One region of the Microbulbifer sp. ARAS458-1 genome, then DNA from elsewhere that is predicted to be linked to it. Evidence: predicted binding sites of a transcription regulator. Region 1 holds the regulator's gene; each other region holds the start of a gene.
The links. The regulator LexA, encoded in region 1, represses DNA repair genes until DNA is damaged. The targets are predictions, from matches to a motif close to ACTGTNTNTANANACAGT.
Positions count from the first base shown of each region.

Region 2: a site for LexA is predicted at 2,155-2,172, ahead of ruvC (crossover junction endodeoxyribonuclease RuvC). Genes of this name have one in related genera too.
Region 3: a site for LexA is predicted at 3,256-3,273, ahead of recN (DNA repair protein RecN). Genes of this name have one in related genera too.
Region 4: a site for LexA is predicted at 2,162-2,179, ahead of AAFH99_RS02115 (VRR-NUC domain-containing protein). Genes of this name have one in related genera too.

Region 1 covers NZ_CP155838.1:2,433,792-2,441,212, reverse strand. The annotation lists gene AAFH99_RS10035 (mechanosensitive ion channel family protein) at 1-333, opposite strand, end outside; gene nagZ (beta-N-acetylhexosaminidase) at 400-1,413, opposite strand; gene AAFH99_RS10025 (TetR/AcrR family transcriptional regulator) at 1,435-2,130, opposite strand; gene AAFH99_RS10020 (DUF6763 family protein) at 2,373-2,705, shown strand; gene lexA (transcriptional repressor LexA) at 2,875-3,483, shown strand; gene AAFH99_RS10010 (hypothetical protein) at 3,637-3,891, opposite strand; gene AAFH99_RS10005 (DUF6586 family protein) at 3,986-4,525, opposite strand; gene topA (type I DNA topoisomerase) at 4,608-7,352, opposite strand.
Region 2 covers NZ_CP155838.1:1,602,929-1,610,349, forward strand. The annotation lists gene aspS (aspartate--tRNA ligase) at 1-1,143, shown strand, start outside; gene AAFH99_RS06540 (YebC/PmpR family DNA-binding transcriptional regulator) at 1,292-2,035, shown strand; gene ruvC (crossover junction endodeoxyribonuclease RuvC) at 2,185-2,715, shown strand; gene ruvA (Holliday junction branch migration protein RuvA) at 3,039-3,650, shown strand; gene ruvB (Holliday junction branch migration DNA helicase RuvB) at 3,684-4,703, shown strand; gene ybgC (tol-pal system-associated acyl-CoA thioesterase) at 4,869-5,282, shown strand; gene tolQ (protein TolQ) at 5,279-5,971, shown strand; gene tolR (protein TolR) at 6,007-6,438, shown strand; gene tolA (cell envelope integrity protein TolA) at 6,458-7,204, shown strand; gene tolB (Tol-Pal system beta propeller repeat protein TolB) at 7,204-7,421, shown strand, end outside.
Region 3 covers NZ_CP155838.1:3,810,537-3,817,957, reverse strand. The annotation lists gene fur (ferric iron uptake transcriptional regulator) at 281-691, shown strand; gene AAFH99_RS15905 (1-acyl-sn-glycerol-3-phosphate acyltransferase) at 785-1,378, opposite strand; gene recN (DNA repair protein RecN) at 1,569-3,221, opposite strand; gene grpE (nucleotide exchange factor GrpE) at 3,500-4,114, shown strand; gene dnaK (molecular chaperone DnaK) at 4,266-6,200, shown strand; gene dnaJ (molecular chaperone DnaJ) at 6,326-7,421, shown strand, end outside.
Region 4 covers NZ_CP155838.1:537,954-545,374, forward strand. The annotation lists gene AAFH99_RS02105 (alkaline phosphatase D family protein) at 1-901, opposite strand, end outside; gene AAFH99_RS02110 (zinc-binding dehydrogenase) at 1,001-2,026, opposite strand; gene AAFH99_RS02115 (VRR-NUC domain-containing protein) at 2,216-3,877, shown strand; gene AAFH99_RS02120 (ATP-dependent DNA helicase) at 3,874-6,363, shown strand; gene AAFH99_RS02125 (CLCA_X family protein) at 6,370-7,158, shown strand; gene AAFH99_RS02130 (class I SAM-dependent methyltransferase) at 7,142-7,421, opposite strand, start outside.

The sequences.
Region 1 (7,421 bases):
AACCACCACGACAAACCCGATGGCCCGCGGCTTACCTTCGAGCCAGAGCAGGAGCTCGGCGCCGGTGGCATCACCGGCACGGGCGGCGGCGAACGTGAGCCCCAACAACCAGACCAGAATCGACGCGGGCGGATTGATCGAATTGACCAACGCATCATCCCACGGGTTGACAGTGCGCTCGGCGCGCTCCCGCAGCCGGTTGACAAAAATTCCAAGAATCCACGATGCGGTTGCCGTAATTAATACGATGACGAATACTTCGGCAATCCAGAAGCGGTCATCCCCCACCAGGGAGCGCAAAAACGCTATAACTGACTCCACAAACAACTCCATTGGCTACTGACTTTATTGCTGTGCTCACTAACACGCGCTGTGTTTTTATCAAAGATTGAGCGGTATTTACATCCAGGAGGCCAGCCACTGACGGGTTTCCTGCCAGCGCGGACTAGCCTCCAACGCCTCCCAGGATTGAATTTTCGCACGGCCACGCATGCGCTCCAGTCGCTGACTGGATGCAGGATCTGGCGTAAAACCCTCCAGCGCTTCCAATACCTCTTTTGCACCGGCGCGATTGTTACACACAACGCCCATGTCACACCCCGCAGCCATAGCCGCGTGAATTCGCTCCCGGTAGCCGCCGGCGGCGCCAGCCCCCTCCATGGTCAGATCGTCGCTGAAAATCACACCATCAAACTTGAGACGTTTGCGCAGGATCTCCTGTAACCAGAAGCGCGAAAAGCCCACCGGATTTTCATCCACCCGGGCAAAGCGAATATGTGCGGGCATTACCGCCTCCAGCTCGCCGGCAGCAATACACTCGCTAAAAGGCGTGCAATCGGTAGCCATAACCTCTTCCAGGGAGCGCTGATCCACCGGCAGTTCTTCATGGCTATCTTCCAGCACCTGCCCATGCCCAGGGAAGTGCTTGCCGGTAGTCGCCATGCCGGCGTCGTGCATCCCCGCCATAAAGGGGCGGGCTTTCTCCGCCAGCTGCAGTGGGTCCTGCGCAAAACTGCGGTCGCCAACAATGCGACAGAAGTCATCGTCCGCATCCAGTACCGGTGCAAAACTGAAATCGATGCCAACCGCCAGTAACTCCGCGGCCAGCAGCCAGCCCACATCTTGCAACTGCTGCTTGTCGGCGCGCGCGCTCAGCGCCTGCATAGACGGGATACGGGTAAACGAATCGCGGAAGCGCTGCACTCGCCCACCCTCCTGATCCACCGCCAACAGGATTTCAGGGCGCACAGCGCGAATTTCTTCAATCAGCGCCTCCAGCTGCGGACGGCTTTCAAAATTGCGCGCGAAAAAAATCAATCCACCGACATGGGGGTGCTGCAACAACGCGCGGTCTTCGTCGGTGAGGGAGTGCCCCTCCACATCAATCATTACCGGGCCAATCGGCTTAGACATCGGCATGAACTCCAAGATGAATTAACGGTTGTCGCCGGTACTGCCCCCCGGCGCACTAGCCCCCGGAACCTGTCCCGACCCCACTCCTGGCATTGGCGCGGTCAGCATGGCCACTGCGGCCGGCGCCAGGCGCGCCAGGGTTTCTTCCAAGCTACTCTCGGCGCCAAAATCTTCCCGAAGGATAGCTTCAATGGCGTCAAAGCTCGAAAGAGAAAACACTGTGGCGCCGAGCATAAAGTAAAGACGCCAATAAAAGGTCACTGGATCGACATGGGGCAGGGCCGCCGCCAGCTGCCCCGCGAAACGCCGGTAGCTGTCACCGTAGCGAGAGACGATAAATCGCCGCAGATGGCCCTGAGATTGGGTGTAAGCCAGCCCGAGCAAGCGCATAAAGCGCTTGGGATCGCGCCCCTGACTGGCAAGACCGGCCAAAGCAACGCGGTAGAGGCTCTGCAGGAGGTCATCCAGCTGTAAAGGTTCGCTGGCCGCGCCCCGCCGGGTCAGCTCGCGATTCAGAATTTCCGTAAAAGGTGTAAGAAAGCGCTCGAAAACCGCCTGAATCAACTCTTTTTTAGAACCAAAATGGTAATTCACCGCCGCCAGGTTCACCCCGGCAGTACTCGTGATGGTACGCAGCGAGGTCTCCGTGAAGCCTCGCTCTGCGAACAGAACTTCCGCGGCGTCCAGAATACGATGGACCGTGTCTGTCTGACTCATGCCGATTTCACACCAATTCAAACCAACAATTAAAACGCTCGTTTTACCCGGAGACTAGCATATACCGCCAGCGATGAAACCTGCGCTATTGCGTTGCCCCTCGCAGAAAGCCCCAGTACAGAGTGCGCCGCCAAAGTACCAAGCCCGCAACCGGCACATTAGAACGGGTATATCGGCTCTGAAAGCGCCGGGAAGGAACCGAAGGCGGACACATCACAACAGTAATAGAGGAGGAGCATGCCATGGCACGAATCGCTCCGGAAATTGGCAATTGGTTTGAAAATTTCGACACAGGCGACCTCTTCGAAGTGGTTGCCGTAGACCACCCCGCGCGCACCATAGAAATCCAGTATGTCGACGGGAGCCTGGATGAAATCGATTTCCAGAACTGGCCTGGGATGCCGGTCATCGGCGCAGCCGCGCCGGAAGATCCAAACGCCGGGTACGGCACCGTTGCGGATGAAATGCAGGACGAGGAAGACGCCGGCTACCGCAGTCCGATTTTCTCCCCTGCACAGAGTGCAATCGATCGCCTGGAGGGTGAATCCTTTCCCGGTACCGACGAGGGGTTCTGACCGACTCCGGCCATAACTGGCAACCACAGTACGGCACTTGTGCAAAGCACCGTGTGCTCCGTCGGCACAGATTCCAAATCTTCGGATAATCGGCACTTGATTGCGCGCCCCTGAAATCTGTATATAATCACAGCAACTGTATAAAAATACAGACAACAGGAAGGCGCTCATGACAAACCTCACCGCACGCCAGGCTCAGGTACTGGAATTGATCAAATCCTATCTGGATGACACCGGCTACCCGCCCACCCGAGCCGAAATTGCCCAGGAGCTGGGCTTCCGCTCTCCCAATGCGGCGGAGGAGCACCTCAAAGCGCTGGCGCGTAAAGGCGCAATCGAAATGGTCGCCGGCGCATCCCGCGGTATCCGTATTCCCGATTACAACAGCGGCCTGCCTATCGTTGGCCGCGTGGCCGCCGGCAACCCGATTCTGGCGGAAGAAAATATCGAAGAGTATTGCGAGATTCCCGCCGAGTTTTTCCACCCACCGGCGGATTACCTGCTGCGGGTACATGGTATGAGCATGAAAGATGCCGGTATTCTTGACGGGGATTTACTGGCGGTACAGCGCACCGACAATATCCGCAACGGGCAGATTGTGGTCGCGCGCATCGAGGACGAAGTGACGGTAAAACGCTTCAAGCGACGCGGCAATCAGGCGACGGTGCAACTGCTGCCGGAGAACCAGGACTTTGATGTGATTGAAGTTGATATGCGGGATCGCAGCTTTGCCATTGAGGGTCTGGCGGTGGGTGTGATTCGACAGAATCCTATCTGATGTTGGCGGTGTAAGCGGCGAGCCCTCAGGTTTTCTGGATCCCGGCATTCGCCGGGTGGACAAATCGCCAAACATTCCGTGTCTCGTATTTCGAATATAAAAAAACAGGGCTTTAGCCCTGTTTTTTATGTCTGCGAATTAACCACAGAATGATCAGTGAATGGTGTGCTCGGTCAGATCCACGTCTTCTTCCTCGAACGGCTCCGGCTCCATCTCATTGATGTCCTGTACCGCTTCGATACCAGCCTCAAGCATGGCGCGGGCTACCGCCACCTTGTGTTCCCGCAGAAAGTGCTGGCTCTCGTCCGAGAAATGAATACGTACCAGCGGTTCCCCTTTGTGACCAGCGCGTCGCAGCGCCACATCACCATTGGACAACTCAATGATTTCGTAAGTCTCGGTAGACATTCACTTCTCCAGTAACCGCGTGATTTGGAGCAGTGTAACACAGCGGCGCCTGATTAATCAGCGGGCCGCAGGTGATAGGTTTCGCGACAGACGCTCACCACTCCTGACTGTGTGCCCGCTGGCGCTGAATCAACTCGGACAGGCTCCGGTGCCACTGTTGGACCCGCTCCCGGGTCAGAGCCTGCTCTGGTGCGACCTCAGCAGAATCCAGCTGACGCACGGGAATCATCGATTGAACGCCCACCGACGTGGTGGATTGTGCATGACCCGAGGACCCGGAGGCGCTCAACACCCATAACTTGTGCCAGGCGGCAAAGAGGCCTGCAAACCAGCTGTCCGGGTTTTCAGCGAGATTGACCAGTTCACTGGCCTCGCCGCTGAATTTGCCCCGCTGGGCCACCAGGTTTGCCAGCGCTTGAGCCGTTTGCGGCTCGGCACCTGCGGCGAACCCCAGCTGCATCTGATACCCCTGCTCCGCCAGAAACCCCCGGTATCCCCGCCACAATTGCAGAACCGCGGCCTCCAGCAGGGAAGCTTCCAGGAGAGGCGTATCGTCCACTTCGGCACTGGACTGCAGCAGCAGCTGTGCCTTGCGTAACGCCGACGCCACGGTACCGGTGTAGGGATTACTCAAACTGCATTACCCCCTAGTCTTTCTCCCAGATTTTCTGGATCCCGGCATGCGCCGGGATGACGGATAGCGGCCTCCCGGCCAATCACTTGGCCGGGGATTTTTTGGCTACTGCCTTTTTCTTCGCCGGCGCTTTTTTGGCTGCAGCTTTCTTGGCCGGTGCCTTTTTAGCGGCGGCCTTTTTCTTGGCCGGAGCTTTTTTCGCCGGGGCATCTACCTGCCACTTACCATCGCGATAGAACGCCTTCCAGCCCGTTGCCTTGCCCTCTTCTTCACTCTGGACGTACTGCTCCTGCGTCTTGCGGCTGAAGCGCACAACGGTGTCACGACCTTCGTTGTCTTCGGTAGGCGCCGAGAACAGGAAGCTGTACTTCGGATCGATCTCATCCTTATGTGGCAACAGCTCCTTGACCAGCGGAGCGCGGGTCTCGCGATTTTTCGGGAACTGGCTGGCGGCCAGGAACAAGCCGGATGCGCCGTCGCGGAGTATATAGGTATCCTCAACTTTCTCGCAGGCCAGTTCCGGCATGGGTACCGGATCCATTTTCGGCGGTGCTGGCTGACCACTCTTCAGGAGTTTGCGGGTGTTCTTGCAACTCTCGTTAGTACACCCGAAGTACTTGCCGAAGCGGCCGGACTTCAGCTGCATGTCCGACCCGCACTTGTCGCACTCGATCACCGGGCCGTCATAACCCTTGATCTTGAAGGTGCCCTTCTCCACTTCAAATCCACTGCAATCCGGGTTATTACCGCAGATATGCAGCTTGCGATGCTCGTCCACCAGGTAGTTATCCATGGCGGTGCCGCACTTGGGACAGCGGCGCTTATCCCGCAGCTGGCGGGTTTCCGCATCTTCGTCTTTCTCCGCATCAACCGCTTCTTCACCGGACACCAGGTTCATGGTGTTGGTACAGCGCTCTTTGGGCGGCAGCGCATAACCGGAACAGCCGAGGAAAACGCCGGTGGAGCCAGTGCGAATCTGCATGTGGCGACCGCATTTACTGCACTCGATATCCGTGTCCGTTGGCGAGTTGCGACGCATGCCGCCCTCTTTATCCTGAGCTTTCTCGAGCCGCTTGCTGAAGTCGGAATAGAATTCATTCAGCAGGTCTTTCCAGCCTTTCTTACCCTCCGCCACCGTATCCAGTGACTCTTCCAGGCTGGCGGTAAAACCGTAATCCATCAGATCAGTAAAGCTTTCACTCAATCGATCTGTGACGATATCGCCCATTTTCTCCGCGTAAAAACGACGGTTCTCCAGACGCACGTAGCCGCGGTCCTGGATGGTGGAAATAATGGATGCGTAGGTGGACGGACGGCCGATACCACGTTTTTCAAGCTCTTTTACCAGTGCCGCCTCACTGAAACGCGCCGGCGGCTTGGTGAAATGCTGTTTCGGATCCAGCTTTTTCAGATTCAGCTTTTCACCGACCTTGATGTCCGGCAGCACCAGATCTTCGTCTTTCTTGCTCTGCGCGGGCGCGACCTTCAGGAAACCGTCGAACCGGATGACGCGGCCACGGGTGCGCAGCTCAAAATCACCGGCAGTAACCACCACAGAGGTGGAGGTAAATTGTGCGGGAGTCATCTGACAGGCCACAAACTGCTGCCAGATCAGGGTATACAGGCGCTCAGCATCACGCTCCATGCCCGACAGCATGTTCGGCTTGACCCGCACATCAGATGGCCGGATCGCTTCGTGCGCCTCCTGAGCCCCTTCTTTGCTGCTGTAGCGGTTGGGGTTTTCTGGCAGGTACTTCTCGCCGTAATTCTCGCCGATAAATTCGCGCACGGAAGCCACGGCTTCGGCACTCAGGTTTGTGGAGTCGGTACGCATATAGGTGATGTAACCCGCCTCATAGAGTCGCTGGGCCATCATCATGGTTTTCTTCACGCTGAAACTGAGGCGATTACTCGCGGCCTGCTGCAGCGTGGAAGTAATAAAAGGTGCACTGGGCTTTGAGCTGGTGGGTTTGTCGTCCCGTGCACTTACGGTGAAATCGCTGGACTGCAGCGCCTTCAGCGCTGCCATGGCCTGTTCTTGGTTGGTGGGCTTGAACGCTTCACCAGCCTGTTTTTTCACTTCCAGGCGCAGGGCGTCTGATTTGGCGGTTTGCGTATCCGCAAACAGAGTCCAGTACTCCTCGGGGATAAACGCGCGGATTTCACGCTCGCGCTCCACCACCAGTTTTACCGCTACGGACTGCACGCGACCGGCAGAAAGACCACGGGCGACTTTTTCCCACAGCAACGGAGAAACCATGTAGCCCACGATACGGTCCAGGAACCGGCGCGCCTGCTGCGCATTGACTCGGTCGATATCCAGAGGGCCCGGATCTTCGAATGCTTCCTGGATCGCGGACTTGGTGATTTCGTTAAACACCACGCGTCGGTAGCGCTGCTCATCACCACCAATGGCTTCCCGCAAGTGCCAGGCGATGGCCTCTCCCTCGCGGTCCAAGTCCGTTGCGAGATAGACGTGGTCGGCATTGGCGGCCAGCTTACGCAGCTCGTCCACCACCTTTTCTTTTCCAGGAAGAATTTCGTAGTGGGCTTCCCAGTTGTGGTCCGGGTCGATACCCATGCGCTTGATCAGCTGCTCACGGCTTTTCTTGCGCTTGTAGATCTCTTTCGCTTCCGGCGATAGCTTGCGGGTTTCCGCTGCCCGGCGCGCGCGCTCTTTGGGATCCACGGCCTGTTTCGCCGATGCACCGGTAGGAAGATCCCGGATATGACCGATACTGGACTTCACCACAAAGTCCTTTCCGAGATACTTGTTGATCGTTTTTGCCTTCGCCGGCGACTCGACGATGACCAGTGATTTACCCATAAGCTTTTGATTTTTAATAGAAAATTTACTGCTCACGCACCCGGCACCAGAATCCGATTGGGCGGTGCG
Region 2 (7,421 bases), 830 kb from region 1:
CAGATCGCCAAGTGCTTCCGCGACGAAGACCTGCGCGCAGACCGTCAGCCGGAATTTACCCAGATCGACATCGAGACCGCATTCCTCGATGAAAACGCCATCATGTCCATCACCGAGAACATGATTCGCAAGCTGTTCAAAGAGCTGAAAGGCGTCGAGTTGGGCGAGTTCCCACGCATGCCGTTCAGTGAGGCGATGGCGAAATTCGGTTCTGACAAGCCGGATCTGCGCATCCCGCTGGAGCTGGTGGACATCAAGGATCTGATGACACAAGTGGACTTCAAGGTGTTCTCCGGCCCGGCCAACGATCCGAAAGGCCGTGTGACCGCGCTGAAACTGCCCGGTGGCAACGACAAGCTGACCCGCAAGCAGATCGACGACTACACCAAGTACGTGTCTATCTACGGCGCCAAGGGCCTGGCCTACATTAAGGTCAATGATAAGTCTGACCTGGAAGGTGGCCTGCAGTCCCCGATCGTCAAGTTCCTGCCCAACGACGTGCGCGCGGCGATCCTCGACCGTGTACAGGCAGAGAATGGCGACCTGATCTTCTTCGGCTCCGACAAGGCCAAGGTGGTTTCCGAAGCTCTCGGCGCACTGCGCTGCAAGCTGGGTGAAGATCTGAATCTGTACGTGTCCGAGTGGGCACCCCTGTGGGTTGTGGACTTCCCGATGTTTGAAGAGAACGACGACGGCAGTGTTACCGCGCTGCACCACCCGTTCACCGCGCCCTCCTGTTCCGCAGAGGAGCTGGAAAAGAACCCGCTGGAAGCTCTGTCCCGCGCCTACGACATGGTGCTAAACGGCACCGAGCTGGGCGGTGGCTCCATCCGTATCCACAACCAGGATATGCAACAGACCGTATTCCGCGCTCTCGGCATCGACGCCGAAGAGCAGCGCGAAAAGTTCGGCTTCCTGCTGGACGCACTGAAGTACGGTGCTCCGCCCCACGGCGGCCTGGCCTTCGGTCTCGACCGTCTGGTGATGCTGATGACCGACAGCGACTCCATCCGCGACGTCATCGCCTTCCCGAAAACCCAGAGCGCCGCCTGTGTGATGACTGACGCTCCGGGAGCGGTTGACGCCAAGCAGCTGCGCGAGCTGAGCATCCGCCTGCGCCAGAAAGAAGAGCAGGTAGGTTAAAGGCTAAGTTTTCTTCATCGTCATTCCGGCGCCTTTGCGTCATGCCGGACTCGATCCGGTAGGGAGTCCAGTGCGCAGGACCTCGGCCTGCGCCGGGGTGACGAACTTTGCAATAGCCAGAAATAGTAGAAAGACCGGAGATTTATCGATGGCAGGACACAGTAAATGGGCCAACATCAAGCACCGCAAGGCCGCCCAGGACGCCAAGCGCGGTAAGGTTTTCACCAAGATCATTCGCGAGCTCACCGTAGCCGCGAAAGGCGGTGCCAACCCGGATGACAACCCCACACTGCGCGCCACCATTGATAAAGCTCTGGGCGCGAACATGAAGCGCGACACCATCGACAAGGCCATCGCCCGCGGCGCTGGTAATACCGATGGGGAAAACTACGAGGCGGTGACCTACGAGGGGTACGGTGTCGGAGGTGTGGCAATTCTGGTGGAGTGTCTCACCGACAACCGCAATCGCACGGTTGCGGAGGTCCGCCACGCGTTCACCAAGCGCGGTGGCAATCTGGGAACCGATGGTTCGGTGGCCTATCTGTTTTCGCGCAAGGGGCAGATGTACTACGAGCCAGGCGTAGATGAAGATGCTCTGATGGAAGCGGCTCTGGAAGCAGGGGCGGAAGATATTCAGAGCAACGATGATGGCAGTATCGAGGTTACTACCGAATTCACCGATTATATGTCGGTGAAAGATGCACTGACCGAAGCGGGTTTCAAGCCGGACAATGCCGAAATCGCCATGATTCCGTCTACTACTGTGCCCATGGATAAAGACGGTGCGGAAAAGGTGATGGCACTGGTGGATATGCTGGAGGACCTGGACGACGTACAGAATGTGTACTCCAATGCGGAGATCCCGGAAGAGGTGATGGCAGAGCTGGGCTGAACCTTGACCGACTTTCTCCCAGAATGCCCCGCCACCGCGGGGCATTTTTGTATCTGACCGGGCATATCCTCTTCCCGCCTTGACGCCCAGTCCTCACCTTGGGAAACTTCCCGTCAACAATTGTATAAATGTACAGGGGGCAGCCCGCCGTGACCCGCATTCTGGGCATCGATCCCGGCTCACGCAAAACCGGTTACGGCCTGATCGACGTGGAGCGCTCCAATGCCCGCTATGTCGCCAGCGGTGTGATCAAACTCCCCGACGGCCCGCTGCCCGAGCGCCTGAAGCTCATATTTGACGCCGTCAGCCAGATTGCCCAGCAGTACCAGCCGCAGCAGATGGCGATCGAAAACGTGTTTATGTCGAAAAGCGCCGGCTCTGCGTTAAAGTTGGGCCAGGCCAGAGGCGCCGCCATCGTCGCCGCCACCCACGCGGATCTACCGGTTTCGGAATACGAAGCGCGCAAGGTGAAGCAGGCGGTGGTAGGTAATGGTGGCGCCGACAAGCTGCAGGTGCAGCATATGGTCAAAACCCTGCTCAAGCTGCCCGCTTCTCCGCAGGAGGATGCTGCAGACGCGCTGGCCGTTGCCTTGTGTCATATGCATACCATGCAGACGTTGATTCAAACCTCTGCCGGGAGTCGCACTCGGTTTCGGCGAGGGCGGCTTAGTGTTACTTGAGTTTGGCTTCGGTGGTGCGGCGGGTTTCGTGGCGCGCAGTCGGGGCGTTTGGTGGCGGCTCCGCTACCGGTGACACCTTCGCATTAGAGTTCAGCGTGCTTGATGCTTGAGGGGCTTACCCAGCTGTTGGGCAATGTACTGAAGTTAGAAATTAAGGTGCTGCTACCGATATTTGTTCGCGAGACCTTCCGCGAGAGGGACCTCGCGGAAGAGCCCCCATGGATGGGTTCACGGCGTGTCTCGCGAACAAATATCGGTAGCAGTGCCGCCCCGGAGCCTGAATTAAATGGGCCCGGGAACTGGAACTGAACCTCGGAATAACAATGATAGGAAGACTCACCGGCAAGCTGGCCGCAGTACAGCCCCCGCAACTCCTCGTCGACGTGCAGGGCGTGGGCTACGAAGTGTTGGCCCCCATGACCACCATTTTCGAACTGCCTCAACTGGGCGGCAATGTGCAATTGCATACCCACCTGGCGGTATCGGAAACCTCCCAGCAGCTGTTCGGCTTTATCCGCGAATCAGACCGCCAACTGTTCCGCACCCTCATCAAGGTCAACGGCGTCGGCCCCAAAATGGCCCTCGCCATCCTCTCCGGCCTCGACGGCGCCGCACTGGCGCGTTGTGTGGCAGACGACAACGTGGGGGCCTTGGTGAAAGTGCCCGGAGTGGGCAAGAAAACTGCCGAACGGCTGATTATCGAACTGCGTGGCAAGCTTACCCCACAGGCCGGCGACCTCGGCGATATCCCGTTGATGTCCACCAACGCCGAGCCCAAAATAGACCACGCCGGTGAGGCGGAGAGTGCGCTCGCTGCGCTGGGTTACAAACCCACAGACGCCAGTAAAATGGTCGCCCGCGCTGCCAAAGAGCAGCCTGAAGCCGATAGCGCCACCCTGATCCGTCTGGCGCTGAAAAGCATGGCTCCGGCCTGATCCGTAAAAGCTGGCAAAAATTGAGAGCACCCCGTGATTGAAGCCGACCGCCTGATCGCCCCCGAACCCCAGGGCCCTGCCGGCCAGGAAGAGCAGTACGACCGTGCCGTGCGCCCCAAAACCCTGTCCGACTATGTAGGTCAGCCGGTGGTGCGCGAGCAGATGGAAATCTTTATCCAGGCCGCCAAGCTGCGCAAAGAAGCGCTCGACCACACCCTGGTATTTGGTCCGCCCGGTCTCGGTAAAACCACTCTGGCGAATATCATTGCCGCGGAAATGGGGGTGGCAATCAAGACCACTTCCGGCCCGGTGCTGGAGAAGGCCGGTGATCTCGCCGCCATCATGACCAACCTCGAACCCGGGGACGTGCTGTTTATCGACGAGATCCACCGTCTCAGTCCTCATGTGGAAGAGGTGCTGTATCCAGCCATGGAAGACTATCAGCTGGATATCATGATCGGAGAGGGGCCGGCGGCGCGTTCCATCAAGCTGGATTTGCCGCCCTTTACCCTCGTGGGGGCCACCACACGAGCCGGGCTGCTCACCTCGCCATTGCGCGACCGTTTCGGCATCGTGCAGCGCCTCGAGTTTTACTCGGTGGAAGATCTCACCAGTATTGTCGCCCGCTCCGCCGGATTGATGGGTGTGGCGATGGATGAGGGGGGTGCCCACGAAGTGGCGCGCCGCGCCCGTGGCACCCCGCGTATCGCCAACCGTCTGCTGCGCCGGGTACGGGATTACGCCGAAGTGAAAAGCGACGGTCATGTGTGTGCGGAAACCGCGGACCTGGCATTGAACATGCTGAACGTGGATGCCAGCGGCTTCGATCAGCTCGACCGCCGCATGCTGCTCACCATGATCGAGAAGTTTGACGGCGGTCCGGTGGGGGTCGACAGCCTGGCGGCTGCGGTCAGCGAGGAGCGCGATACCATCGAGGATGTGCTGGAACCTTACCTGATTCAGCAGGGCTACCTGACCCGCACTCCCCGCGGCCGGGTGGTGACTGCACTGGCCTACCAGCACTTTGGTATTCCCAAGCCCGACCGAATCTGACTCGCAATTGTCGCTGGCCACACCTGACGAAGCGGTCTAGTTCCTGTAGCATGTCCGTCTAATATCGCCAGGAGGGCTCCACTTGAGTTGAAATCCTCCCGGTGTGACCCAAACCGCTATCAACAAGAAAAAGTCAGTTCGCGGTCGGCGAATTAAGGACGGTGCGTGTCAGAGCCCTTCAGTATTCCCATTCGTGTCTATATCGAGGATACAGACGCTGGCGGAATTGTTTATTACGTCAATTATTTAAAGTATATGGAGCGCGCGCGCACAGAATTGGTCCGTGTGCTCGGCTATGATAAACCCGCGATGCCGCAGCAGGGTTTGTTGCTCGTGGTGCATTCAGCGGAGGTTCAGTACCGTCGCTCTGCAATACTCGACGACGAACTCAGGGCCAGCGCCGCGGTGGCCAAGGTCGGCCGCGCCGCCGTGACCTTTGAGCAGAAAATCTGGCGCGGTAATGAAATTATTTGTGAGGGCGTGGTCAAAGTGGCCTGCGTGGATGACGCAAGCCGAAAGCCCTGCGCACTCCCAGAATCCATCCATCAAGCTTTGAAGGCAGCGAGTCAACATTCATGAATGCCGGTGAACAACTTTCTCTGTGGGGCCTGATTTCCAGTGCCAGCCTGCTGGTGCAGCTGGTCATGCTGATGCTGTTACTGGCCTCGGTCATTTCCTGGGTAATGATCATTCAGCGCGGAACCTATCTGTCCCGCGCACGCAAGTCCATGATCAACTTTGAGCGCAAGTTCTGGTCAGGTGCGGATCTGAACCAGCTGTTCCGCGACGGCAACGCCGCTGCCGAGAAAGGCAAGGTCGACGGTGTTGAATCCCTGTTCCGCGCCGGCTTCACCGAATTTACCCGCCTGCGCCAGCAGGGCAAGAGTAGCCCTGCGGCGGTTATGGAAGGCACCGAGCGCGCCATGCGCGTGGCCATGTCCCGGGAGCAGGAAAAGGTGGAAATGAACCTGCCATTCCTCGCCACGGTCGGCTCCGTCAGTCCCTACATTGGCCTGTTTGGCACCGTGTGGGGGATCATGAATTCCTTCCGTGGTCTTGCCACCATGCATCAGGCCACCATTGCGACGGTCGCGCCGGGTATCTCCGAGGCGCTGGTCGCCACCGCCATGGGCCTGTTTGCGGCGATACCAGCGGTGATGGCATACAACCGGTATTCCGCTAAAGCGGAGTGGCTGCTATCCAGCTACGAGACGTTTGCCGAAGAGTTCTCTTCCATTCTGCACCGCAAAGTGCATGCCGCCGGTTAAGGCGCTGAACGCAACGCTGTGCAAAGAGCTGAATCATGAGCAATTTTCGCAAAGCCCCGAAGCGCAAGCTGGTCTCCGAGATCAACGTGGTGCCCTACATCGATGTGATGCTGGTGCTGCTGATCGTATTTATGGTGACCGCGCCGCTGTTGATGCAGGGCGTAAAGGTGGATCTCCCGGATGCACCGTCGGCCCCGATTGATGATACCGATGACGAGCCGTTGATCGTGTCGGTGAGGGCCGACGGCACTTATTATCTGAATCTCGGTGACGATGAGAAAGTCGCCAAACCGTTGAAAGAGATCAAGGAAACCGTGGCCAAGGTGCTGCGCCAGAAGCCGAAAACGCCGGTGCTGGTATGGGGTGACACCGATGCCAAATACGGTCTGATCGTGGGCGCCATGACCCACCTGCAGCAGGCTGGCGCCCCCAGTGTGGGCCTGGTCACCGAGCCACCGTCGGAATGACCTGGAGCCAGTTGCAAGTATGAATCGCTCCTACGGCCCGGCCATTGTTATCAGTGTCGCACTGCACGCGTTGTTGATCGCGGTGCTGACTTTTGGCTGGGAGGCGGAACACAAGCGCGAACTGAAGCCAATGCCCAAGTTTGTGCAGGCCAAGCTGGTACAGCTGGAATCCAAGTCTGACAAACCCAAGGCGCCGCCCAAGGTAGATCTGCGCGAGAAGCGCCGCCAGCAGGAGCTGGAGCGTCAGCGTAGGGCCGAGGCGGAGAAAAAACGCAAGGCTGCAGCCGAGCGCAAGAAAAAGGAAGAAGCGGAGAAAAAGCGCAAGGCCGAAGAGGCGCGCAAGGAGAAAGAGCGCAAAGAGGCCGAGCGTAAAGAGCAGCTCAAGCAGGAACGCAAAAGTGCGTTTGAGGATGCGCTTGAGGATGAGGAAGCGCTTCAGGACGCCAGCGACGACTCCGCGGCCGTAATGTCTGTAGCCCAGGCGATCCGCCAGCGTATTGTGCAGGTGTGGAGTCGCCCGCCCAGTGCCCGCAATGGCATGGTGGTCGAAGTGCAGATCAATTTTGTGCCCACCGGACGCGTGGTGGCCTCTACCATTACCAAAGGCAGTGGTAACCCCGCGGTGGATAGATCCGTACTGACTGCGGTCAAGAAGGTAGAAGTCTTCCCGGAAGTGGAAAAGGTGGCGCGCGAGGAGCCGTCACTGTTCGAGCGCCAGATTAGAACAACCAAACTGATATTCAGAGTCGAAGGCCTGCGCCAATGATGAAAAAAACAGTCTCTCTTCTCTTCGCCTCACTGCTTGGCTGCGTGCTGGCGGTTTCCGCCCGCGCCCAGCTGGTGGTGGAAATTGATGATGGCAATGACAATCCTACCCCGGTAGCGGTGGTGCCCTTTGATTGGGCGGGCAGCGGAGTGTTGCCGGAAGATGTGTCTTCCATAATCTCGGCCGACCTGCGTCGCAGTGGTCTGATCGCCCCGGT
Region 3 (7,421 bases), 1.4 Mb from region 1:
GGATTTTTATGGTTCCGTCGTGCCCCCATGATCGCGGGGATCTGGTGGGGAGCAGGTGGCCCGGGCGTCCAGCGCCCAGCCTCAACACAGAATAGTCGCCATTTGGGGGAATAAGTTCCCCGAGGAGCGGAAGATTCCTCACCGGGAGTGCCCGCGGCACATTGGCGATTTCGGCAGTTGGGGTTTCGCTGCCCACACTGGGCGTGGATAATACCCGAACTATTCGCCTGCCAACAGGCGAAACACCGATAGAGAAAACACATCCGGAATCTGAATACCCATGTCGAACGAAAATCAGGAACTGCGTAAGGCTGGCCTCAAGGTCACCCTGCCGCGCGTAAAAATTCTGCAGCTGCTTGAGGGCGCCAGCGAACAGCATCTCAGCGCTGAGGATGTGTACAAAATGCTGCTGGAAGCCGGTGAGGATGTTGGCCTGGCGACTGTTTACCGGGTTCTGACCCAGTTTGAGAGCGCCGGCCTGGTTATGCGTCATAACTTCGATGGCGGTCACTCGGTATTCGAGCTGGACCGCGGCGACCACCACGACCATATGGTATGCACCGATTCCGGCAAGGTGATCGAGTTTCACAATGAGCAGATCGAAGAGCTGCAGCACCAGATCGCTGAAGAGCACGGCTACGAGCTGACCGGCCACAGCCTGGTCCTGTACGTGAAGAAGAAAGAGAGCTGATCAGGCTCAGTTGATTCTTTGCGGCACTAAAAAAGGGAGCAGATCGCTCCCTTTTTTAATACCTGTTCTGTAATGCCCGCGAGCACCCGCTCGCTACACCGGGGGGGTGTAGTCTCCGGGATATTTACCCACTTTGGTCCCATAGAACTCGCCAAAGCGTGCCAGCTCCCGGGCCAGGTTTTCCCCCATCTCCATGACCGGTCCCAGTCCGGCCTCCTTGCGTGCGAAATCGATAAAGCCACACACCACGGGCACCGCGGCGCCGCGGGCGATATGGTAGAAGCCGGTTTTCCAGCGCTCGGCTTTGCCGCGGGTGCCCTCCGGCGGCACCGCGATCACCAGTTGGTCGCGCGCCTTATACTGGTTGATGGTGGCCTCCACCAGATTGTTGGCTTTGCTGCGATCCACCGCAATACCGCCAAACCAGCGCATGACGCCACCCAGAGGAAACGGAAATAGCTTGTCTTTGCCCATCCACTGTGGATTTACCTTCAGCTTCAGCGCCGCAAGGATAAAGAAGTAGCCGTCCCAGTTGGAAGTGTGGGGAGCGGCCAGCATCACGTATTTTTTCAGTTTCAGTGCGCGCTCGTCAGCGACGACCTTCCAGCCGTGCAGCCGGAGCAGCAGGCGCGCCAGTAGCCGCAGACAGGGGGTGAGAATAGGGGTGTTGAATATGGTGGTTTGCATGCTGAGACCGAGTTCTTTGCCCGTCAGTGTAGTTGTATCCCCGGTGGGGCTTGGTTGCGGGCCGGGCAGTATAAAGTGAATCTGCCGCCACTTTCGGTCAATTTCGGTCCCGCAGCCGGGTTAGTTGTGACCGGCCAGACGGATTGCTGGCTGATGGCCTACTAATGCGGTGCGGGTTCTGTTGTGCGGATCAGGCCCGCGCCAGCATCTCTTCGGCGTGAGCGAGGGACTGTGCGGTGGCTTCACCGCCCAGCATACGTGCCACTTCCGCGCTGCGTTCGCCATTCTTCAGTTCCCGCAGGGCGACGAACGCGGCTTCTCCATCGCTGTGTTTCTCCACCAGATACTGCCGGTGTGCGCGGGCGGCCACCTGTGCCAGGTGGGTAACACAAATCACCTGGCCCCGTTCTCCCAGTTGGCGCAACAACTTGCCCACTACATCGCCGGTGGCACCACCGATGCCTACGTCTACCTCGTCGAACACCAGGGTAGGGGTGCGGGAGGTCTGTGCAGTAACCACTTGAATCGCCAGGCTGACCCGGGACAGCTCGCCGCCGGAGGCGATCTTGCCCAGCGCCCGCGGCGGTTGGCCGGGGTTGGTGGCGATCAGGATTTCCACTTCTTCCAGGCCGGTAGCGCTGGGCTTCTCCAGTGCGGTGAGTGCCAGTTCTACCCGCGCGTGGGGCATGGCCAGATCCGCCAGCTGGCTGTTTACCGCATCCGCCAGCTTTTTCGCAGCGGCGGTGCGCAGTTTGCTGAGCTTGCCGGCGGCCTTGCGGAAATCCTGCTCCAGGCGCTCGCACTCCCCAGCGAGTTTGTCGAGGGCGTCCGGCGCGCCGATTTCTTCCAGCTCCTGCTGCCACTGCTGTTGCAGTTCCGGCAGCTGATCCGGCTGGACGCGGTGTTTACGGGCGATGGAATAGATCGCGGACAGACGTTCTTCCACTTCTGCCAGTCGTTCCGGGTCCATTTCAAAGCGATCGATATGCCGCGACAGGGTGCTGCCGGCCTCGTCGATCTGGATACGCGCGCTGTCGAGCATCTGCGCCACTTCCGCCAGTGCCGGGCTCTGTTCCGGCATGGCACTGACCAGTTGCAGGGCGCGGTGGAGCTGTTCGGCGATATCGCCTTCGCCGCCGTTCAGCAGGGCGGCCAACTGGTAGCTGCCGTTCAGAATGTCACCGGCGTTGGCCAGCTGGCGCTGCTCGCTCTCCAGCTCTTCCAGCTCGTGCGGTTTCAGGTCCAGTTGTTCCAGCTCCTGCAGCTGATATTCCAGCAGGTCCCGGCGGGCCTGGGTTTCCTCGGCGCTGTCGGCCAGCTTGCGGTAGCGACGGTACTGGTCCTGCCAGGTTTTGTAGTGAATGCGCACTTCGGCGCTCTGCGCCTCGGCGTGGGCGTATTCGTCCAGCAGGCGGCGATGAGTGTCTTTCTTCAGTAGTGACTGGTGCTCGTGCTGGCTGTGGATATCGATCAGCTGTTCACCGAGAGTGCGCAGCTGCATCAGGGTCACCGGCTGGCCATTGATATAGGCGCGGGAGCGACCGTCGGCACTGATGGTGCGGCGCAGGATCACTTCGCGCCCGGCGTCCATTTCCTGCTCTTCCAGCCAGCTGCGGGCATCCTCATATGCGCTGATATCGAAAGTGGCGTGGATGTCTGCCCGTTTGGCGCCGGCTCGGACCAGCTCACCGTTGCCGCGGTCCCCCAGGGCGAGGCCAAGGGCATCGAGGGTGATGGACTTGCCCGCGCCGGTCTCCCCAGTGAGGGTGCTGGTGCCCGGACCAAACTCCAGCTCCAGCTGGTCGACGAGGGTGAACTGACTGATAGACAGATGCAGCAACATGGAAATGTGATCGCCGTTGGTAGATTGGATAAGTAGTGGTTGTTTATACAGTATTTATCGAGGGGGTTTCAATCTCCCCGCGGGCTAATTGAGAGGTAATCAACTTAGTCACGGGGCGGGTGCCACATTATCCTCCCAGCATCACTCGGTATGGGACGATCACTTGAAGTGGCTGCTGATGCCCCCATATAGCCACCTCACCGGTGGCGGTGTCGCTGACGGTGTATATCCATTTTGACCAATTGGCAGTAGTCCGACGGACACAGACGGAGAAAGCAGTGGCCAAAGAGCGCAGCGAAGAAGAACAGATCGAGACTGGCGATCAGGTGGAGCAGGCCGCCGAGGTGGAAACCCCGAGCGCTGAAGAGCAGCAAGCCGCAGAAGAAGCGCTGGCGGAAGAACTGGCCGGTGACACCGGTGAAGAAAGTGCACTGGAGGAAGAAATCGCCTCCCTGCAACAACAGCTGGCGGACCATAAAGACATGGTGCTGCGCGCCCAGGCGGAGGTACAGAACGCCCGCCGTCGCGCCCAGCAGGATGTGGAAAAGGCCCACAAGTTCGGCGTGGAAAAGTTGATCAAGGAGCTGCTGCCGGTTGTGGATAACCTGGAGCGCGCACTCTCCTCTATCAATAGCGATGATGAGGCGCAAAAGGCGGTTGCGGAAGGCATTGAGCTGACCCAAAAGTCTTTTATCGACACCCTGACCAAGTCCGGCGTGGAAGTGATCGACCCGGCGGGTGAGCCCTTCGACCCCGAGCTGCACCAGGCCATGACCCAGGTGCCCAACCCGGATGTGGAGCCAAACACTGTTCTGGACTGCTTCCAGAAAGGCTACCGCCTGAACGGCCGCCTGGTGCGTCCGGCCATGGTGGTTGTCAGCAAAGCGCCATAAGGCCTTTCGCTTTTTCACCAGAAACCCTGCGGCGGCGCCCTTGAAATGTGAACGGCGGCACCAATATAAGCAGGCAACCGAATTAAACCGCGCAGCACCCGGCCACACAGAACAGAGCAGCGGCGCGCGCAGCAAAGTGAGGAATTAGAACATGGGTAAAATCATCGGCATCGACCTGGGTACCACCAACAGCTGTGTGGCGGTACTCGACGGCGACAAGGCCCGCGTTATCGAGAACGCGGAAGGCGACCGCACCACCCCATCCATCGTTGCGTTCACCGACGACAACGAAGTGCTGGTTGGCCAGTCCGCCAAGCGCCAGTCCGTCACCAACCCCAATAATACCCTGTACGCCGTCAAGCGTCTGATCGGTCGCAAGTTCAAAGACGACGTTGTGCAGAAAGACATCAAAATGGTGCCTTACTCCATCGTTGAAGCCGAGAACGGCGACGCCTGGGTAGAAGTGAAGGGCGACAAGAAAGCACCGCCGCAGATCTCTGCCGAAGTGCTGAAGAAAATGAAGAAAACCGCGGAAGACTTCCTCGGTGAGAAAGTAGACGCGGCGGTAATCACCGTACCGGCCTACTTCAACGACTCCCAGCGCCAGGCTACCAAAGACGCCGGCCGCATTGCCGGTCTGGACGTGAAGCGCATCATTAACGAGCCGACTGCGGCTGCGCTGGCCTACGGCATGGACAAAGCCGGCGGTGACCGCACCATCGCGGTTTACGACCTGGGTGGTGGTACCTTCGATATCTCCATCATTGAAATCGCCGACGTCGATGGCGAGAAGCAGTTTGAAGTACTGTCCACCAATGGTGACACCTTCCTCGGTGGTGAAGACTTCGACCTGCGCCTGATCGACTACCTGGCAGAGCAGTTCAAGAAAGAGCAGGGCATCGACCTGAAAGGCGACCCACTGGCCATGCAGCGCCTGAAAGAAGCCGCTGAAAAAGCCAAGATCGAGCTGTCGTCCAGCCAGCAGACCGAAGTGAACCTGCCGTACATCACCGCAGATGCCACCGGTCCCAAGCACCTGGTTGTAAAACTGACCCGCGCCAAGCTGGAAAGCCTGGTAGAAGACCTGGTTACCCGTTCCCTGGAGCCGGTAAAAACTGCCCTGGCCGACGCCGACCTGTCTGCCTCTGGCATCGATGAAGTGATCCTGGTGGGCGGTCAGACCCGCATGCCGCTGGTACAGTCCAAGGTCACCGAATTCTTCGGCAAAGAGCCGCGCAAAGACGTGAACCCGGATGAAGCCGTTGCCGTTGGTGCAGCGATTCAGGGCGCGGTGCTGGGCGGTGACGTGAAAGACGTACTGCTGCTGGACGTAACTCCGCTGACCCTGGGTATCGAAACCATGGGTGGCGTGGCGACTCCGCTGATCGACAAGAACACCACCATCCCGACCAAAAAGTCCCAGGTGTTCTCCACCGCTGACGACAACCAGACTGCCGTGACCATTCATGTGGTGCAGGGTGAGCGCAAGCAGGCGGCGCAGAACAAGTCCCTGGGTCGTTTCGACCTGGCCGATATCCCGCCGGCACCGCGCGGCATGCCGCAGATCGAAGTGACCTTCGACATCGATGCCAACGGCATCCTGCACGTGCACGCCAAAGACAAGGCCACCGGCAAAGAACAGTCCATCGTGATCAAGGCCTCTTCCGGCCTGTCCGATGAGGAGATCGAAAAAATGGTGCAGGACGCCGAGGCCAACGCCGAAGCGGACAAGCAGTTCGAGGAGCTGGTGACCACCCGCAACACTCTCGACGGCCTGATCTCTGCCACCAAGAAAACTCTGGAAGAAGCCGGTGACAAGGCGACTGCGGAAGAAAAGGCGGCCATCGACGCTGCGCTTGCAGAAGCCGAGGAAGCGGTGAAAGGCAACGACAAGGCGGCCATGGAAGCGGCTACCACCAAGCTGACCGAAGCCTCCGGCCCGGTTGCCCAGAAGATGTACGCAGAGCAGGCGCAAGCCGGCGAAGCCGCCGCAGAACAGGCCGAGCAGGCTCAGTCTTCTGGCGGTGATGATGCAGTGGACGCTGAGTTCGAAGAAGTCAAAGACGACAAGAAAGAAGACAAGTAACTCTTCACGAGTCAACGACTTGTCCTAACCCGCGCGGAGCTGGCTCCGGGCGGGTTGTAAAAAAGGCGCGGGGGCTAGCTTGAGCTTTCGCGCCTTCTGCAGTTTTAAGAAGAACACACAGAGCTATGTCCAAACGCGATTACTACGAAGTCCTTGGCGTCAGCAAAGGCGCGGACGAAAAGGAGCTGAAAAAAGCTTACCGCCGGGTGGCGATGAAATATCACCCGGACCGCAACCCCGACGACAAAGAGGCGGAAAACAAATTCAAAGAGGCCAACGAGGCCTACGAAGTGCTTTCCGATCCGCAAAAGAAAGCGGCCTACGATCAGTTCGGCCATGCCGGCGTTGACGGCCAGGCGGGCGGCGCCGGTGCCGGCGGCTTCGGTGGCTTCTCCGATATCTTCGGCGACGTGTTTGGCGATATCTTTGGTGGTGGTGCCGGTGGCGGCCGCCGCGGACCGGCGCGCGGTTCCGACCTGCGCTACGACCTGGACCTGGATCTGGAAGACGCGGTGCGCGGAACCACCGTCAAGATCAAGGTGCCGACCCTGGCCAACTGTGGCACCTGTCATGGCTCCGGTGCCAAGGCCGGTTCCAAACCCCAGACCTGCGGCACCTGTGGTGGTGCCGGTCAGGTGCGTATGCAGCAGGGCTTTTTCTCTGTCCAGCAGACCTGCCCCAACTGTCGCGGACGCGGTACCGTAATCACCGATCCCTGTGGCAGCTGTCACGGTCGCGGTCGCGTGGAAGAAACCAAAACCCTGTCGGTCAAGGTGCCGCCGGGTGTGGATACCGGTGATCGCATCCGCCTTGCCGGCGAAGGTGAAGCCGGTCCCGATGGCGGCCCGGCCGGTGACCTGTATGTGCAGGTCATGGTGCGCGAGCACGAGCTGTTCCAGCGCGATGGCAAAAACCTGTATTGCGAAGTACCCATCAGCTTTGCCACCGCTGCCCTCGGTGGCGAGATGGAAGTGCCGACCCTGGATGGCAAGGTCAAACTGAAGATTCCGGCAGAGAGCCAGACCGGCAAACTGTTCCGCCTGCGCGGCAAGGGTGTCACCCCGGTGCGCGGCGGCGCGCCGGGCGACCTGCTATGCCGTGTGGTAGTGGAAACGCCGGTGAACCTGTCTGCCAAGCAGAAAGAGCTGCTGGAAGAGTTTGCTGATACCCTGAGTGAAAAGAAAAATTCACCCCGCCAGACTGGCTGGTTTGAAGGGGTTA
Region 4 (7,421 bases), 1.9 Mb from region 1:
GCAGATCACCAAACTGGAAGCTGCGGTAAATCTGGGGGTTGGTCTCACCCATGGGTGGGCGGATGGGCAACCACTCGTAGTACGCCTGCACCGCGGCGGCGCGGCGGGAATAGAAATCCCCTTCATCGGCACTGTGGTTTTCGGCACCGCCTTTCCAGGTGTCGTTGGTCACCTCGTGGTCGTCCCACACCGCAATAAACGGCGCGGCGGCGTGCAGTGCCTGCAGGCCTGCATCGGTGCGGTAGAGTGCGTAGCGTTTGCGGTAATCCGTCAGCGTCAGGATCTCGCCGCTGTTGTCTTGCGGCAGCGCGCGGCCGATCTTTGCGGCGTTCTGCGTGGCGTAGCCGCCATCGCCGTATTCGTAGATGTAATCACCAAGGTGCAGTACCGCATCCCAGTCATCCGCCTGGGCGGCCAGCTGATACACATTGAAATAGCCCGCGGGATAATTGGAGCAGGAGAAAATCGCCAGTTTTATCTGGTCAACCTCATCCTCTGGCAAGGTTTTGGTACGACCGACCGGGCTCTGCTCATTGGCACCGCTAAAGCGATAGTAATAACGGGTATTCGGCTTCAGGCCGCGCACATCCACCTTGGAGGTATAGTCCCGGGCCAGGTCGGTTTCCACGGTGCCGGCACGCAGTACGCGGGTAAAGCCCGCGTCTTCGGCCAGTTCCCAGGAAATTTTTACCGGGCCGGTGGGATTGGCGTCCAGCGGTGTCGCCCGCGTCCATAAAATCACCGCGTCCTGCAGGGGATCACCACTGGCCACGCCGTAATCAAAGGAGACATTGGAGGGTAACTCCGGCCGGCTCATGGCCTGCAGCGGTGTGGATACGGCGACACTGCCGGTAGTGGCTAACGCAGCTTTGATAAAACTGCGGCGTTTGAGATTGGTCACGGTGACGGCTCCCTGGTGATGAAATCTGGCCCGCCAGCCTAGCGTGACTTTATGACAGAAAAGGAAAAATTAAATGGCAACCGCATCCGGATGCCAGAATTATTTGCCGACATTCAATATCACCTTGCCCACGGAGCGGCCACTGCGTAGCTGTTCGATTGCGGCATGGGCCTGGGTAAACGCGAATTCGTGACCTATATGGGGTGCAGATAATCCGAGCGCAGCACAACCATTTAAAAGCTCGCTAAAAAGTGCCTGTTCCTGCCACAACCAGATCAGGTTGAAAGCCAATACGGATCTGTTGCTGCTGATCATATCCATGACATCATAACGGGGGCGCTTCAGATACAGCCAGGCGGCTTTTAACCAGTTGGGTTTGTCACCCGGGGTAAATTCTGCTGCACCGAACACTACCAGTCGGCCGGTGGGCGCGAGTGCGGCGAACGATTGCTTCTGAATTTCCCCACCGATGCCGTCGAGCACGCAGTGCAATGGCCGATCATTTAATTGCTGCTTTAACTGGCCGGCGAAGTTACTGCCGCGCACGATGATTTCATTGAATCCCTGTTCGGCGAGAAACTGCCGTTTACTTTCCGAGCTCACGGTGCCAATGGGATTTGCCCCCATGCTCACCGCCATACGCATGGCCTGCAAACCAACGCCACCGGCGGCACTCTGTACCAGCACCTGCTGCCCGGGTTTCACCGCGCCCAGACTGGTCAGCGCGTAGTAGGCGGTCAGACTCTGTGCAGGAAAGGCGGCCCCCTCAGCAAAGCTCCACTCATCTGGCATGTGGCGGCAGTGCTGCGGAGGGACATCCACCACCGTGGCGTAGCCACCAAAACGGGTACAGCCGTAAACACGATCTCCCACCTGCAACCCTGTTTGCACCCTGTCGCCGACCGCGATGACAACACCGGCAAACTCCAGCCCGGGAATAAAGCTGCCCTCCGGGGTTGCGGAATAGAGACCGGTCAGGGCAAAGATATCGGCAAAATTGAGGCCCACCGCACGCACCGCGACACGGATATGCTCACCCTGTATCGGGCCCAGCGGCTCTTCCCGCAGGGTCAGGCGGCTGATGGCCCCGGCCTTATCCGTGCGCCATACCTTTCTTTTTATCATGTCTTGTTCAGCGGTCTGTGCCATGTGTAATCCTGCTTTTCGGCCGCCGGTCAGCCTACCGGGCAATCGGTATTTGCGCCACCAGGCGGTGAATGTCCAGACGGTCGCATCCACGTTTGTCCCGTCACTGCCGATGCTGTATAACCATACAGCATTACGCAAAACCCCGCCGAGTACCCCACTTCCGCTATGGCCGAACCTGCCGAACTGACACCCGATTATTACCTCGACAATTTCCGCTCGCTGGTGGAGTTTGTGGTGTCGCGCTACGGGCAATTGTTGTCAGCGCAGGAGCGTTGGTTTTACCAGACTTTCCGACGGCTGCAGCCGGATAGCCAGCGACTCTATGTGCGGTTGCTGTCCCGCAAGGGTGTGCCTTCCTCGTCCGGTGCGCTGTTCAGGCAGCGCAAGCTTGCCTACAGCGAGATCGGTGATTTGGACGCAGCCGTCGAAGAATTGATTGAAGCCGGCCTGCTGCTGCGCAATCCGGTTTTGCCGTTGCGGGAACTGCTGCCACTGTTTACCAAAAACGAACTGCTCGCCCACAGTCTTGAGCCGCTTACAAAATCTCTGAAGCGCCCGGCGGTGGAGCAGGCGCTGTGCAAGCAGGACGCGTCGACAATTCAATGTAGATTGACCAGTGAGCCTCTGCTGGCGGCGCAAGCGGCGGAGCACTTTGACACCTTCAAGCTGTTATTTTTCGGCAACCTCAACCAGGATCTAACCGACTATGTGTTGCGCGACCTGGGACTTTTCCGCTATGAACACTACCCGCTGGAACGGGAGCAACTGCCATTCCAGACACGAGCGCAAGTTGAACAGCACCTGCGCTATTACCAGTGCCTGCAGGAGGCCGAGGCCGCACTGGCGGCAGATACAGAGGCCATCACTACCATTGCAGGCGAATTACCTCAGGGGATAGATGGTGACGGCACCCTGCAGCGGCGCCTGGACAGGCTGCGTCTGACGCTGGCGCGCCAGCTGGAGCGGTTAAACGCACTGGAGGAAGCCGAGCAGCTATACCGGCAGTGCCGTCGCCCACCGGCACGGGAGCGGCGCGCACGGATTGCAGTGAGCCGTGGCGATATCCAGGGCGGCCTGGCACTGTGTGCGGAAATTCTCACTGCCCCGTACAACGAAGCGGAGGCCACCTTTGCGGAGGCGTTTGCCCACCGCACCGCAAAGAAAACCGAAAGTGCTAGAGCCTGGCCAGCACCGAAAAAACACAAACCGGTGACGGAAACAGTAATGCTCGCGCCTTCCGAAGAGCGGGTGGAAATGCTCGCGGCAAGCCACCTTGCAGCGCCGTCTACCGGCGACCAGTGCCACTACGTGGAAAACACCCTGTTTAACGGTGTGCTCGGCCTCGCCATCTGGGATATTTTGTTCGCACCGATTCCCGGTGCCTTTTTCAATCCCTTTCAAATTGCCCCTAGCGATTTCCGCACCGCGGATTTCTATCCACAGCGTTGCGCCGCCTTCGAACAACGGCTCGCCGAACTTGAAAATGGCGACCTGGATAAATGGGTGTGGCGACATTTTCGTGAAAAGCGCGGTATCGCCAACCCACTGGTGTTCTGGGAAGCCCTGCCGGAGACTCTGCTAGAGCAGGCGTTGGAACGGATTCCCACGGAACACTGGCTGGCCATCTTTCGTCGCCTGCTCGGCGATATTGCCCACCACCGCAGCGGCCTGCCGGACCTGATTCTGTTTCCCGCGTCCGCAGGTTACGAACTGGTGGAAGTCAAGGGCCCCGGAGATCGCCTGCAACAGAACCAGCAGCGCTGGCTGGCCTTTTTTGCTAAACACCAGATTCCCCACCGGGTGCTGCATGTGGAGTGGCAGCCTTGAGCGCACACAAAACAGCCTTGAGCGGTGATGAAGCAGTCTTGAGTGAGGAGATGCGAGACGGGATTCAGATTTCCGTGGGCGAGCTGGTGGCGTTCGCCTGCCGCAGCAGCGACCTGGTCTCGAATGTTTCCGGCGGCCCCACTGCCCTGGAAGGAATTCGCGCACACCAGAAACTGCAGAAAAAACGCCCCGCGGGCAGTGAAGCGGAATATTACCTACAGGTGGAAATCGAGCAGGATGCGCAGTCTGTAGTGCTCAGCGGTCGTGTGGATATTCTCCACCCGCAAAGTGACCTGCACCGGCCGGTGCAACTGGATGAAATCAAGACCACCTATGTGCCGCCGCACAAGTTGCCGGAATCCACCCGCGCGCTGCACTGGGCGCAACTGAAAATTTACGGTTTCTGCTATGGGCTGCAGCAGCAGTTTTCCGCGGATACACCGGTCGCGCTGCAAATGCTCTGGCACAACCTCAAAGAGAAAAAAACCTATCCGGAGTTGCAGGAATTTTCCTGGCGCGAGCTGGAACAATTTTCCCGGGAGGCACTTGCACAGTATGTACAGTGGCATCATCGCTGGCAGGCACATAAACACGCAGTGCGCGTATCGGCACAGGCTCTGGAATTTCCATTCGGCCGCTATCGCGATGGCCAGCGGGAGCTTGCGGTGGCGGCCTACCGCTGCCTGCGCGACGGCGGTAAACTGGTGGCCGAGGCGCCCACCGGTATCGGCAAAACCATTAGCACCCTGTTCCCGGCGGTAAAGGCTATGGGAGAGACCGGCCTCGATCAGGTGATATATCTCACCGCAAAAAATTCCGGCCGCCAGGTGGTGCGGGAAACCACAACGAGCCTGCACGAACTGGGGCTGAGACTTTCCGTGCTGGAGCTGCAGGCCCGCGACAAAACCTGTGCCTGCAGCCTCGGGCTCTGTAGCCGCGATGAAGACGGTATCTGCCCGCGCACCAGGGGATTCTATGATCGCCTGCCGCCGGCCCGCCAAGCTTTGCTCGCGCAACCGTTACTCACACCCGAGATAATCGCGCAGGAAGCGGACCGGTTGCAGCTGTGTCCGTTCGAACTCTCGCTGCAGATGCTGCCCTGGGCGGATCTGGTGGTGTGTGATTTCAATTATGTATTCGACCCTCTGGTGCAAATGCACAACCTGCGGGACACACTGCGGCAGCGCGCATTGCTGGTGGACGAGGCGCACAATCTGGGGGATCGCGCGCGCGGTATGTACAGCGCAAAACTCACGCGCAGTGACAGCCGCCGTGCGGCGGCCGAGTGCAAAAGTTCGCATCCGAGCCTACGCCGCGCGATCCAGTCGCTGGTACGAGCGCTGGATAAATGGGTTGTCGAACTGCGGGAATTGCGGGAATCGCGGACAAGTCAAAACCACCCGACCGAGCCAGTGCCCGCAAAATCAGAGCTGTGGATAAGTCAGCCCGGTGACGAGACGCCACAGGCCGTCAACACCGCGATACAGAAAGTGCTGACCGTGGCCAACCAGCTGTGGGAGGCCGCACAACCGCCGCCGGACGCCATTGCCGACTGGCTGAAAAACCTGTTCCGCTTCCAGGCGATCGAACAACTGGCAGGTGAAGAACACCGCTATATCACCCGCGCACAGCGCTCCAGCAATCCCGAGAGCCGCTGGCACGAACAGGAAATCGAATTGCTGTGCCTGAATGCCGCAGAATATCTGCAGCAGGCTTACCGACTTTTCCACTGCGCAATTTTATTTTCCGCCACACTGCGCCCCGCGCACTTTGTGTACCGGCAGCTTGGTCTGCAGGCGGATTCGCCGTACCTGCAACTGCCATCGCCGTTTCATCCGGAGCAAATGGGGCTGTTTGTGTGTCCCTACGTGGATACCCGCTACCGCGCGCGCCAGGGCGCGACCAGTGCCCTGGTGGATATGATTGCGCGCACCTTTCACAGCCGGCCCGGCAACTATCTGGTCTTTTTTCCCTCCTATCGCTTTTTACAGCAGGTCGCCAAGTCTTTCGCCGAGCGCTTTCCGGAAATTGCGCTGGTACAACAGGAGTCCGGCAGTTCCGAACAGCAGCGCGCCCGTTTCCTCGAGTGTTTTCAACCCGGTAGAGAAAGCTTGGGCTTTGCGATTATGGGCGGTATTTTTGGTGAGGGTATTGATTACGTGGGTGAACAGCTGGTGGGGACCATCGTGGTGGGCACCGGCCTGCCCCAGGTCAACGAGGAACAGGAACTGTTGCGCAGTGCCAGTGCCGCGCGCGGAGAAAACGGTTTTGATATCGCCTACCGCTACCCGGGCCTGACCCGCGTGCTGCAAACGGCCGGGCGGGTGATCCGCAGCGAGAGTGACCGCGGCGTGGTGATTCTGGCCGACTACCGTTTTACCGATCCGTTTTATCGCAGCCTGTATCCACAACACTGGCAACCCCGGATCTGCGACAATGGCGAAACACTCGGTGCCGCACTCAAACAATTCTGGGAAACCCGTTAATCCGCCATGGTATTAGACCGCAAGTTTTATCGCCGCAGCCCCCACCAGCGCACCGAGCAGGATAGCGGGCAACGCGTGAGCTTTGTCGATGTGCGCAAGCGTTTCGATTTTCGCGGCATCAAGATCGGGCGCTGGGTAACCGAGGCGGAAAAGACCCGTGCCGCAGGGTTGTTTTACGATGCGCTGATGGACCTGATGATCATTTTGCAGGGGCCGGAACTGCTGGTATCCCTGCGCGGCACCCTCGCGTTTCAGTACGGCAGCGGTGGTCGCCCGGGTATTTCCGCCCACTATGAAATCGGCTCGCGCACCTTTGCCCTGGCTAAAAATGCGGGCCCCGGCGCCATTGCCCACGAGTGGTTTCACGCGCTGGATCACTACCTGGCCGACAAGGCCTTCAGCGACGCGCCCGGCAATATGTTCGCTTCCGAAGCCTGGCTGCGCGATGCCACGCCCATTCCCCACCCGATCAACGATCTGCTGTTTGCCTGCTTCCGCGCGGTGATGCTGGATGAAAGCGGGGAAAACCCCAGCGAACTGTTTCGCGCATCCAAGGCCGCAGACAGGGCCAACGGCACTATCTACTACGCGGACCCGGCGGAAATGTGCGCGCGCGCCTTCGAGGCCTTTGTGCAGGACGCGAGTATCTCCAATAATTTTCTGGTGGCGGGGACCAAAGCAACGGAAGAGGCGAAGATGGGGCTTTACCCCAGCGGGGTACAGCGGGAGCGGATCAACGCGGCCTTCCGCCGGTATTTTTCCGCACTGGGACGGGCACTTATCCAATCCGTGTAGAGAACCAGCCGCGAATCATTCCCACCTGATAAAACGGAACGACAGGCTCAAAGCCGGCGGACTGAATGATTGCCTGCAATACCTGCGGTGTCAGCACTGCAACGTCACGGTCGTAGACCTCGCGCATCCGTTGCACATCCTCAATGGGTGCTTCTCCACCCCGCATAACCCGTATCCAGAGATCGAGCAGCTGATCCTGCGCTGTGGAATTTTCCTCCGCGCACAGATCCGTGCTTACCAGCTTGCCCGCAGGGCGCAATCGC